2 regions of the Desulforegula conservatrix Mb1Pa genome follow, and region 2 is predicted to be linked to the other one. Evidence: riboswitches for the same ligand, from Rfam matches in the RefSeq annotation. Region 2 holds a riboswitch; the other holds the start of a gene.

Region 1 (6,152 bases), on a different contig from region 2:
ATTACAAGAAGACTTGCTGGCCATGATCATCGTTTGCTTTTTCCATTATGTGCTCTTTATGGCGGAGGCTTTATGGTGCTCTGCGATCTTCTTTCCAGAACCATATACAGTAACGGTGAACTGCCGGTTGGTGTAATAACAGCTCTTATCGGATCTCCATTTTTCATTGCAATACTGAAAAGGGAGCGTTCATGAAATCCGCAATTAAAGGAATAAATGCAGGTTATTCATATAAGGATATCCTGGCGGTCGATAATGTCAGTTTTTCTGTAGGACAGGGCTTGCTCGTCGCCATTGCAGGGCCAAATGGTTCGGGGAAAACAACTCTTCTAAAGATGATTGCAGGGCTTGTAAAGCCTGGTTCAGGCGAAGTCTCACTGTTTGGCCGGGATTTGCGTTCAATGACAAGAAAAGAAATTGCCAGAAGATTGGCCTGGGTTCCCCAATCCCCAGAGCCTGTTTTTGGATACAGGGTGAAAAATCTTGTGATGATGGGAAGATCTCCTCACCAGGGCTTCCTCGGCTTTGAAAGCATTGATGATCGAAGGATAGCAAAAGAAGCCATGGGACAGACCGATATCTTGAATTTTAAAGATCGTTTTCTAACAGATCTCAGCGGAGGCGAACTCCAGCGAGCTTTCATAGCAAGGGCTCTTTGCCAGTCCCATGAAGTGCTTTTGCTGGACGAGCCTACTTCATCCCTTGACCCGGCTCATCAGATCCAGATCATGAATGTTCTCAGGGATCTTTGCAAAAATCGCAATTCAACAGTAATTATGGTCAGCCATGATCTTAATCTGTGCTCCATGTACGCGGACAGGCTCATGCTCATGAAAAACGGAAGAATAGCAGATTTCGGCCCGCCCGAAACTGTCCTTAACCCTTCGATGCTTGAATCTGTCTACGGATGCAAACTCTCTGTGGAATTACACTCAGAATTAGGCTTTGCTGTTGTTGTCCCTGTGCCTGATTTTTGAAGTAGAATGATGGTTTAAGGATTTATTTATGTCCGGGATGCGCTGTCTGCTCAATTACTTGACAAGAAAGCCCAAATTGTAGGTCGGATATTAGAGCGTCCTTTGCTCGTAATCCGACATTGAGCCGGATGCACGGTTTATACACACAGCTTTTGAACCAGCATCACCCATGATGGACTTACAAAAAGTCAGAAAGGGCATTGGTATCATGCCGGACTTAATTCGGTATCTTTGTATTTTCAATTAGTTCTGGATTTCGGCCTTCTCCGGAATGACTGAAATAGGACTTTTTGCGACCTTGTCACCGCATATTCCCATCCCATTTTTTTATTGACTAAAACATCCTCTATGTCTAAAAGCCATGAATAAGCATTGGTGTCCTGATTCTATCAGGACTTAAAAGGGAATCCTGTGTGAATCAGGAACGGGCCCGCCGCTGTAACCGGGGACGATTGCTGCAATATGTCACTGCTTTAATGTGGGAAGACGCAGCATATCAGGTTGATCCGGGAGTCAGAAGACCTGCCAGAGCTGTAATCGGATTTTTCGGCGTGGTAACCGGAAGTTTCGGTGCCTTATGTCTTGTCTGCATTTTTTTTGCAGATATAAGAATCAGGCATATTTTTCTCCAGGATCAATAAGGGATGACCGGGATTTACCGGGCATCCCTTTTTTTATTTTTAAGGACAGTATTAAAAATGATGGACTCGCAAAAAGTCAGGAAAGGGCTTCAGCGTCATACCGGACTTGATCTGGTATCCAGTATTTTCAAGCACTTCTGGATTACGGCCTGCGCCGGAATGACGGAAATCGGACTCATATTTGTTTTCATATTATTTGCCTCATCAATTTGCATTTCCGCTGAAAAAGATTCGTCAATAGATGAGAAATGCGAAGGCAAAGGCAAAGTCACCTTCATGGGCGAGAGAGACCCTAATAAACGATACGATCAGAAGGAAACTTTCAAAACCGGAGATGTGGATCTTAAAAAAACATCTTCAACCTGCCTTGTGATAGACAGGGCTGACATGGAAGGCAAAGCCCAGACTTTGGGCGAGGCTCTTGATAAAGAAGCAGGGATTCAGATCAGGAACTCCGGCGGGACAGGCAGTTTTGCATCTATATCTTTAAGAGGTTCGGAATCAAGTCAGGTCATGGTTTTTATGGACGGAGTCCCTTTAAGCTCAGCGTCTGAAACAGGTGTTGATCTTGGTTCCATCCCGCTTGGAGATGTCGAATCAGTAGAGATTTTTAAAGGTACCACTCCCATGAATTTTGGGATGGCCTCAATGGGCGGAGCGGTCAATATCAAAACCCTTAGGTCAAAACCTGGAATGGCTGGTTTTCTTTCTGCCGGAGCTGGCAGTTATGGAACAAAGGCGTTAACAGGATATTTCAATCATAAGCCAGGAGCCTGGGATTATCTTTTTTCGTTTGATTCACTCAGTTCTGACAATGATTATGAAATAGATAATGATAACGGTACTCCGTACAATCCATACGATGATAAAGAAGAAAAAAGAAAGAATGCCCAGATCAGGCAGGACAGCTTTCTTGCAAAAACCGGCTGTGATATCGGCAAATCTGGGCGGATTGATTTTCAGGATCAGTATTTTGCAAAGAATCAGGGCGTTCCTTCATACGCTTCCTACAATAATTCTGAAAATGACGCATGGCTTGATACAATGAGGAATATTTTCAGCACTTCATATACTGCAAATGATTTTACTCCTCTTCTTCTTTCCACAAGAACAAGATTCAGCCATACAATGAAAAGGGAAGAATATGACGATCTAAGCAATTCAATCGGTCTTGGAGTCCAGCACTCAAAGTACGATACTGATTCCATAGAAGCCGGGTTTTATGCTGAATGGAAGAATATGTTCAATACTGTGGAATTTATGACTGAGGCAAGATCTGAAACCTTTAAGTCAAAGGATCTTGTTGCTGGCAGAACTGCCCAGGACGCAGATAGAAATACCTTCGTAACAGGAATTCAGGATAGGATTCTTATTGATCCTGTGGGCAGGTTATCCGCAACTCCGGGAATAAGATATTCTTTCACGAGCGATGACGGTAAATCTTATGAAACTGATGATTATGAATCAGGCTTTTCCTCAGAGGACAGGTATTATTTCAGCCCGCAGTTTGGTCTTTTATATACATTGAATGACTCGATAACCATGAAGTCAAATATTGCCAAATATTACAGGGAACCTTCATTTTTCGAGCTTTTCGGAGATCGTGGTTTTTTTGAAGGAAACGAAAGACTCGTCCCAGAAAGAGGAATAAATTTTGACGCTGGCGCAGAATTCAGACAGAAATGCCTTCATGAATATGTTCAGGAAATTTTTTTCGGGGCGACATATTTTCATGACAGGATTTACGATCTGATCACAAGAACCTATGACGCAAGAGGTGTAGGTGTTTCAGTAAATGTTCCGGGCGCTCTGATCACAGGGGTTGAGGGTCTGGCCGGAATTAGATTTTTCGGCAGAACAGGCCTTTATTTCTCCGCTGTTTTGCAGAATCCTGACAATCTGACTTCAGGTCTTAAAGGCAATCAGCTTCCTGGCAGATTTTCGTCAAAGTTTACGGTCAGGGCCGAGACAGGTACAGATATAGGACTGAACAAGTTTTTGACCTATGCCGAATATATAGGTGAAAACGATATGTATTATGACACTCCTAATCTTCTTTCTGCGGAAGACAGGCGCTTTGTAAATATTGGCGCCGAATACGGTATAGGTGATTTTACAACGTGTTTTGACATAAAGGATATAACAGACGGGAGGTATTCGGATTACAGACTTTATCCGTCTCCGGGACGTTCTTTTCTTTTCACCGTCAAATACAAATTTTCAAAAGATATAATTGAAGATTCAATTGCTAATAATAAGGAGAGAAAATGAAAAAGTTAAAACTGACGTTAGGCACGGTTGTATTAGCTGCTGCTTTTCAAACAATGTCTTTGGGAATATGTCTGGCTGAAACAAAATTCACTGCAGTGGCCACAAGTGCTGCAACTGATTTTTCAAGTGGCTCCCATATTACTGTCACTGGTGACAGCCCAAGGACTTTGACTGAGGATCTTGTGCCTGCTGGGTCTGACATGACTGTAGTTTCAAAGGGCAAAAATTTTTATCGTATGGAAAGATCAGGCGCCAATAATATTACCAAGTTTGATATAAGCAAACCAGACAAACCTGTATGGCAGTATTCCACAGAAGGATCAGAGACAGGCAGCAATCCACATGATCTTATTTTTGCGACAGACAGTCTTGCTTATCTTCTGAGGTACGGATCGAGTCGCGCATGGCTTGTAAACACTACTGCATCAAAACAGGAAAGTTTTAAGGTCGGCGAGCTTGATCTTTCAGCATACGCAGACAGGGACGGCAAGCCTGAGATGAACAGCGGAGTTATTGTTGGCGATAAGCTTTTTGTGACTTTGCAGAGAATTGATTTTACAGGCGGTTGGGGGCACTCTGTTTATAATCAGGCTTATGTTGCTGTTTTCAATGCATCAACCGGAGCTGAAATAAACACTGGAAGGGGAGAAGATGGTCTTAAAGGTATTGCTCTTCCGCTCGAAAATCCTGGCTCAATACAGTATGTTTCTCAAACCGGCATGATTTATGTCCAGTGTTCAGGGCAGTATAATAAAAAATACACGGGCGGGATTGCAGTAATAGATCCAAGTAATTATGAGTCTGCCGTTCTTGTTGATGACGGAACAGAGCTTGTTCATCCCTATGGATCAATATCAGGTATGGTTATTGTCTCGCCTTACAAGGGCTATTTTGTAGGTTATAATGGCTGGGGGAATAATAATCTCTATAAATTCAACCCTGCTTCTTTTACATCTGCTCCGGTTGCCATACCAGGATTCGAAGGCAAAAATATTTCAGGGCTTGAGCCAACGAGTCTTGATAAAAAAGGAATGGTCTGGGTTGCAACATCAGATCTTGACCCTGCTACATATAATCTGAGCAATCCTTCAATAAAAATAATCGATTCAGGGACAGATCAGGTTGATCAGACAATAAGCACAAAACTGGTTGCACAGAAATTTGTTTTTTGTGAAGGGACTCCTGGTTCTGGCAGTTCTTCTGATTCATCTGAGGGAGGTAGCTGTTTCATATCTTCTGCCACAAATATGTCATGGTTTTCATGGTGCGGGCTTTCTTTAATCTCTCTGATTCTTTTAATTTCAGGTGCTTCAGATTTTATAAAAAAGACCAAGTAAATAGAATAGCTGGATTGTTTTAATGATTGTGGGGGACTATTATTAATAATTCCCCCACATTTTCATATAGATAAAAGTTCAAAGGCCGTTTTTTGGAAAAAGCTTGGCAAAAACTTTTCGGTTATGGATTCTTTTGCTTGAAAAACATATGTTCTCAACACGTAATAAAAAAACATAAAAGTTTTGGGAAAGGTCTGGAAAACCCTTTTTCAAAAGGGTTTTCCAGTAATAATGTAACAACAGGTTACCGTTCAAACGGCCTGACTCATTTCAAATGTTCAAGCTGTGACATTGATGAGTATATACTCGGTTTAAAAGAATCTTTTTAATATGAAATCAGTTGCCATAGGTTCCCATTAATTCGTCATGGGCAATGATATGTCCTGCCATTGCATTGACAACATCAGTTTTTGTGGCACCAGTTTCAAGGCTAAGAGTCGTATCCAGTGCATAAGCCTTGAAATAATACCTGTGTATTCCTGACGGCGGACAAGGCCCGCCATAGTTTGTATAGCCGAAATCATTGATGCCATACACTGAACCATCACCAAGCGTTGCCTGGGAAGAAAAGCCTTCAGGCAATAGAGTTGTGGTTGCAGGAATATTAAAAAGGACCAGATGCACAAATGTTCCGCCTGCATCCGGGTCATCGCATATCAGGGCCATACTCCTGGTTTGGGCGGGGATGCCAGACAAAGCAAGAGGCGGTGAAATATCCTGTCCTTGGCATGTGTATTTTACAGGGATTGTTTCACCTTCACTGAATGCTGTGCTTGTAATCTGGAAATTGTCGTTAACGCATACAGCATAGCCTGCTATTGGAAGAGCTGCAGGTTCATTGCTCGGATCTTTTACAGCCCTGACCACAACAACGTAATTCCCAGCAGACGGGAATGTATATTGGCATGTGTTTGTTGTGGAATAAT
Region 2 (6,152 bases):
ATTATTGATTTCAATGGATTTTTCTATCATGGAAATTTTGAATGAAAGTTTCTCGTCATCGATGCCGGTTCCACGCCCGGTTGCTTCTGAAGGCGATATGCCTGTAAGCACCGATACAATAGCGCTGCTTGGAGTTGTATTACCTATACCCATTTCGCCTATGGCAAAAATATCCGTATCAGCAGCAAGTTCCAAAGCTATTCTAATACCTTTTTCTATGGATTCCACAGCCTGGCCTACTGTCATAGCCGGGCCTTTGGCCATATTCATTGTGCCTTTGGCAACCGGGCATGAAATAAAATCTCTATGTGTTTCAATTCCTTCAAGCGGACTTGCCACTCCCATATCGACAACCTTAACCTTTGCCCTGGCCATGTTTGCCATGGCATTGATTCCGGCTCCGCCACGCAGAAAGTTATAAACCATCTGGGCGGTCACTTCCTTGGGGAAGCTACTGACACCAGCGTCTGCTATCCCATGATCTGCGGCCATTATTACTGCCGTTCTTTTTTCAAATTGAGGAGAAACATTGCCTGTAATTCCAGCAAGTTCTTCAGCAAGATCCATCAGTCGTCCCATGGCCCAATAAGGCATTGTAAGTCTTTCAAGCCTTTGCTTCGCAGCATTCTTAGAGTTTTCATCTATTCCGGTTATTTTTTTGAGTGTTTCGTTCAGTAAATTCATTTGTTTAGATTGCCTCCGTCGGGTCGCTTTTTGAAAAAAGCTTCGCAAATACTTTATGGTTTAAATGGATTGTTACAGACACTGTTACTTTCAGAACCTAAAATTTTCAAACTAAGTCATATAAGGCAAAGCTGAGAATTGAAGACAGCCGCATATTCTTATGATTAAAAGTTCACTTCAGCTTCAAAGGAATCCCTGAAACCATCAAATAAGCGGAGTCAGCCCTGGAAGCCATCACCTGATTGCATCTTCCGAGAAGATCCCTGAAATCACGGGATGCTTTGTTATCAGGAACAATGCCCATGCCTGTCTCGTTTGTTACAAATATGACTGACGCAGAAACGCTTTGGCAGGCTTTAATTATATCCATACAATAATCAGAGACTTCTTCCTCGGTAATCCCGATCTTATTATTAAAAGCCCGTTGCATGAGATTACTGACCCAGAGAGTTAGACAGTCGACAAGAATAACGTCTTTGCTCCCTTGCTCAAGTATGACTCCAGCAATGTCAACTGGCTCATCAACTGTTTTCCAGCCTTCGTCCCTTTCATTTATATGTTTTTCAATTCTTGAATCCATCTCATCGTCCACTCCAGATGGACAGGTCGCCAGATAGATTCTCGTTTTTGATATTTCTTCGGCTATTTTCAGGGCATAAGCACTCTTGCCGCTTCTACAGCCACCTGTGATGAAAACAATCTTACCCATTCGTGTTTTCCCCTGTGCCACCTAAATAAACTGAATTCAAATGGGACGTGTCATTTAGAAATGAAAGATATCCGAAGCCGGCTGAGATGCTAAGGCAGGAAACGGACGCGATATCAGCCGCAAAATGAAAATGCTTTTCAGGAGGGATACCAAGCCACAGACAGATAAGACTTTTGATGACTCCTCCGTGGGTACAAACAGCAATTTTATGTTTTTTATCAGAAAGTGCATATTCTTTAATTTTTCCCGCAACTATCTCTATTCTTTCAAAAAAACCTTTAATGCACTCTCCGTCAGGAAAACAGAAATCACCTTCCTGCCTGAGCCATTTTTCAGCTTTTTCAGGGTATTTTTCCGAAATTTCCTGCCATGTTTTCATCTCCCAACCTCCAAAATCGATCTCGACAAGATCTTCATCAAAAACAACCCTGCCGCTGAATACTCTTTCAGCTGTTTCCGTGCATCTTGAAAGAGGGCTTGAAATACAGGTCCGTATTTCGGACAAATCAGACCGAAAAGACAGAGCATCAGCCTGACTTCTGCCAATTTCAGTTAATGGAAGATCTGATATGCCTGAAAAGAGTCCCCTTGTCTGGGCAGTTGTTTCTCCATGCCTGATCAAATAAACCGTAATCGTTTTGTCCAAAATGGCCTCTCGAAAATAAAAAAGCCCCGAAAAATCCAAAATATTTCAACCGAAATATTTCAATTGGATTCTCCGGGGCACCGTATTTTGCCCAGATAACAATAAACAGTCATTTACAAGGCTGCCCCGTTCCACGAGGGCGCAAGCTCATATATTGAGCATGCCTTTAAAATGGTTATTATATTCCATTTTTAAATCAAAGATGAAATCAAGGCGGCAAGGAGGAAGCGACGCAAACGTACGTGGTTTGTACGCTCTTGGAGCTGACGACGATGCCAACCCTATCCATTTATTGGGATAGCGCTTTGATTTAGAATTGGAATAACAGGTAATCTGGCTTGCGGAAATATGTTGTTCATCTCCGGTCACAGTGGCGGGCCCGCGCCGGATTTTCACCAGCTTCCCCTGTTTCAAAATCATCACAAGCTGTACTATCCGAAAGCAGGCATGTCAATTCAAAGGTTTTTAAAGCCTCCAAGGAGTGTTGCCAAATAACAGAAAAATCATCAACATGGCCACAAACAAAGCCCGTGCACATATTAAAGACTTATGCTATGTTTTGTGCCTTCTAAACAAACAGCCATAACATATGGAGCTTATACGAATGAAAAAATTGCTTTTATCCGCCATACTCCTTGTTTTTTTATTTACCCAGGGATGCGCCCCAAAAAACACACAAGGCCCCGAAGCAATAAACCAAAAATCAGGCAGTCAGGCATCAGATCCTACAGGTCGATATTCTTGGCCTAATTCTGTCAGCGACCTCGAACAGGATCCAGCAATGACAACAGGCAAATTTGAAAACGGCCTCAGATATGTGATCATGAAAAACAAAAAACCTGAAGGCAGAGTAAGCATTCATCTTAATATTCAGGCAGGATCAGGATATGAAAATCAAGGAGAGGAAGGCATTGCCCATTTTCTTGAGCACATGCTCTTCAATGGCACGAAAAGCTATCCGCCTGGTGAACTGGTAAAATATTTCCAGAGCATAGGCATGGATTACGGAAGCGACCTGAATGCAAGAACAAGCTATGATACAGCCATATACGATATTATGCTTCCTTCGGGCGATGAAAAAAATATGGACAAGGGACTTTCTGTTCTTTCTGAATTTGCTGAAGACGCCCTGCTTCTGCCTGATGAAGTTGAAAACGAAAAGGGAGTCATTCTTTCAGAAAAAAGAGTAAGAAACAGCGCCGAATACAGAATTGCAATAGCAACCCAGAAATTCATTTTCAACGGCCTCAGAATTACGGAAAGAATTCCGATTGGTTCCGAAGAAGTCATAAAGACAGCAAATACAAGGCTTATAAAAGATTTCTATGATGCATGGTACAGACCTGACAGAATGATGGTTGTAATTGTTGGCGAAACCGACGTCAAAAAAGCTGAAGATCTCGTAAAAAAGCATTTTTCAGGTATTAAACCAAGGGCTGAAAAAAGACAGGAACCCGAACTTGGCACTGTAGATCATAAAGGAACCAAGGCCTTTTATCAGTATGAAAAAGAAGCAGGAGGCACAACTGTAAGCATAAACACTGTAAGAAGCGTGCCTGCCAAACCTGATACCATTGAAGCAGAAAAAGACGCCATGGTAAAAATGATGGCAATGGGCATTCTTCAGGAACGCCTTGATTCCATAGCAAGAAAAAAGAATTCTCCCTTTACAAAGGTATATTCAGGGACAGGTATATCATTAAGGGAAATTGACCATACAGCTGTATACGCCAGTTGTGAGCAGAAAAACTGGGAAAGCGCCCTATCTTCCATATCCAAGGAAATTGAAACAGCCTTAAAATTCGGGTTTGACAAAGCCGAGTCCGAAAGGGTCAAAAAAAAGGTACTTTCAGGAATAGACAGAGAAATAGCTACTGCTCCAACCAGAGACAGCAAGGCTCTTGCCAATGAAATCATTGATAGCATGAATGACGGCAGGGTTTTCATTTCTCCTGAATACCAGAAAAAAACATTCGCTCCTTTTATTGCCTCTCTGAAAGCCGAAGATTTTGAAAAAGCATTCAAGGAAATCTGGAAGGACGATCACAGATTGGTTCTACTCACTGGAAATGCCGATGTATCAGATAAGGCATCCAAAGCTGAAGACCAGATTATAGCTGCATATGAAAATGGCAAGTCTCTTGCCACAGAAAAACCATCCGGAAAAACAGACATCAAATTCCCTTATCTGAAAGTTCCTGCAAATCCAGGGAAAATCATAAAAAAAACAAAAGACAAGGATCTTGACATCACAACTCTGGAATTTGAAAACGGGGTAGTTCTTCATTATAAAAAAACCGCTTTTAAAGCCGATGAAATAATGATGTCCGTGGCATTCGGGGATGGAAAAATCTCTGAGCCAAAAACAAAACCCGGGCTTGGCTTCATTTCAGAAGCAGTAATGAATCAAAGCGGCACCGCAACATATCTTGCCGAGGATCTTCAAAAAGTTCTGGCAGGCAAAAATATCAGTTCCTCGTTTCAGACCAGTGGAGAAAGGTTTAATTATCAGTGCTCTTCTTCCAAGGAAGATCTTACGACACTTTTCGACCTTGTTTACTCCCAGATTTCTGACCCAGGATTCAGGGATGAAACCCTTGAAAGAAAAATCAAGCAACATGAACAGGATTATGAAGGGTTTACCAAATCCGCAGATGGATTGATGAGAATCAAGGCTCCATATTTCCTTTCAGGAAATGACCAGAGATTCATGATGCCAGATCCGAACACTCTGAAAAAATTTGTGGTCAACGACCTTAAATCGTGGATAGCGCCATCGATTGCAGAATCAGCTATGGAAATAAGCGTTGCCGGTGACTTTGACGAAGCTGAACTTACAAGACTGGTATCAGCATATTTCGGTTCCATGAAAAAAAAGAAGCCTTTTACTAAAATCCAGCAGGTAAAACTGAACTTCCCTGAAGGAAAAAAACTGGATCTTTCGGTCAAAAGCCAGGAAAAAAACGCTTCCATCCACATTGTTTGGCCGACTCCTGACATCAAAAGCATAAATGATCTTAAAACCATAAGAAGACTCAACATTCTTTCTTCTGTACTTGAAAACAGACTCATAAAAGTTGTCAGGGAAAAACTCGGAGAAACCTATTCTCCTGCCGCAATCTTTGACATAGAGATGAATTATGAAGGTTCTGCCGGAATTCATGTGCTTATAAATTCAAGCACTGAAAAGGCCGATGAAATAAAGAAGGTGGCAATGGATATAGCGGCAGGGCTAAGCAATTCAGAAATAACGGATGAGGAGTTCGAGCAGGCCATCAATCCAGTACTGACTGCGCTGAAAGAAAAACTCCAGAAAAACATCTACTGGGTCAGCGGAGTAATGACAGGGTCAGTTCAGAAACCTGAAAAATTCACATGGTCAAAAAACGCCATGCAGGATCATAAATCAATTAAGAAAACTGAAGTGGCTGCTTTAGCAAAAAAATACCTTGATAACAAAAAAGCGGCTGTCATTACTGTTAAAAGCATTGAAGAGACTGCTTCAGGCGTTAATCAGAAATCATGATAGTTAAGCATTTTGATTTTTTTGCCTCAAAACAAATTTGGGGCTTAAAAATAAAATGTGGGGAATTTTTGAAAAAATCCCCCCACGTCCCCTTAAACTTTATAGTTTGTGAGGATACTATCACATGATGAATCAAAAAAACGCCCTGATTAAAATAATGCAATAAATGACTGTGGGAATTCTTTTGATCCCAATACGCCATTATAAAGTTTTTGCGGAGTTTTTTTGCAAAAAGCGACCCGCCGGAGGCACTCACCATAATAGTGGTGTCATTAAATGTCCTTATGATTCCTATTTGTCTTTGGTTTATATGGGCTACATTGCCTCCCCGGAGGCATTCGGATCAATGCTCGATTTACGGAAAAATGACGAAAATTAATGCTGCGCAAGCCTAAGAGCTTGGGCGCCTACTTTGAGAATGATGGGCAATGAAAAAATTTATTATTCTATGCATAAGTCTTTTATGGGCTGCTTCAGCATATTCCGCCGAAACGCACACAACCCACGCCCTTTCACTTGGCAATCCGCCCAAATACCCTTCTGACTTCAAACATTTTGATTATGTAAATCCCGATGCGCCCAAGGCG

What was found. Region 2 has a riboswitch for cobalamin ahead of K245_RS0112590 (histidine phosphatase family protein). Riboswitches for the same ligand answer to the same signal wherever they lie in the genome.
Region 1: another riboswitch for cobalamin. It lies ahead of K245_RS0115680 (TonB-dependent receptor plug domain-containing protein); the one in region 2 lies ahead of K245_RS0112590 (histidine phosphatase family protein).

What each region holds. Positions count from the first base shown of each region.
Region 1 is NZ_AUEY01000053.1:10,652-16,803, reverse strand. It holds gene K245_RS0115695 (FecCD family ABC transporter permease) at 1-195, shown strand, start outside; gene K245_RS24850 (ABC transporter ATP-binding protein) at 192-977, shown strand; cobalamin riboswitch at 1,334-1,521, shown strand; gene K245_RS0115680 (TonB-dependent receptor plug domain-containing protein) at 1,676-3,889, shown strand; gene K245_RS0115675 (NHL repeat-containing protein) at 3,886-5,226, shown strand; gene K245_RS28330 (YbhB/YbcL family Raf kinase inhibitor-like protein) at 5,563-6,152, opposite strand, start outside.
Region 2 is NZ_AUEY01000034.1:4,532-10,683, forward strand. It holds gene cobT (nicotinate-nucleotide--dimethylbenzimidazole phosphoribosyltransferase) at 1-684, opposite strand, end outside; gene cobU (bifunctional adenosylcobinamide kinase/adenosylcobinamide-phosphate guanylyltransferase) at 857-1,393, opposite strand; gene K245_RS0112590 (histidine phosphatase family protein) at 1,386-2,039, opposite strand; cobalamin riboswitch at 2,346-2,490, opposite strand; gene K245_RS0112595 (M16 family metallopeptidase) at 2,644-5,565, shown strand; gene K245_RS0112605 (extracellular solute-binding protein) at 5,994-6,152, shown strand, end outside.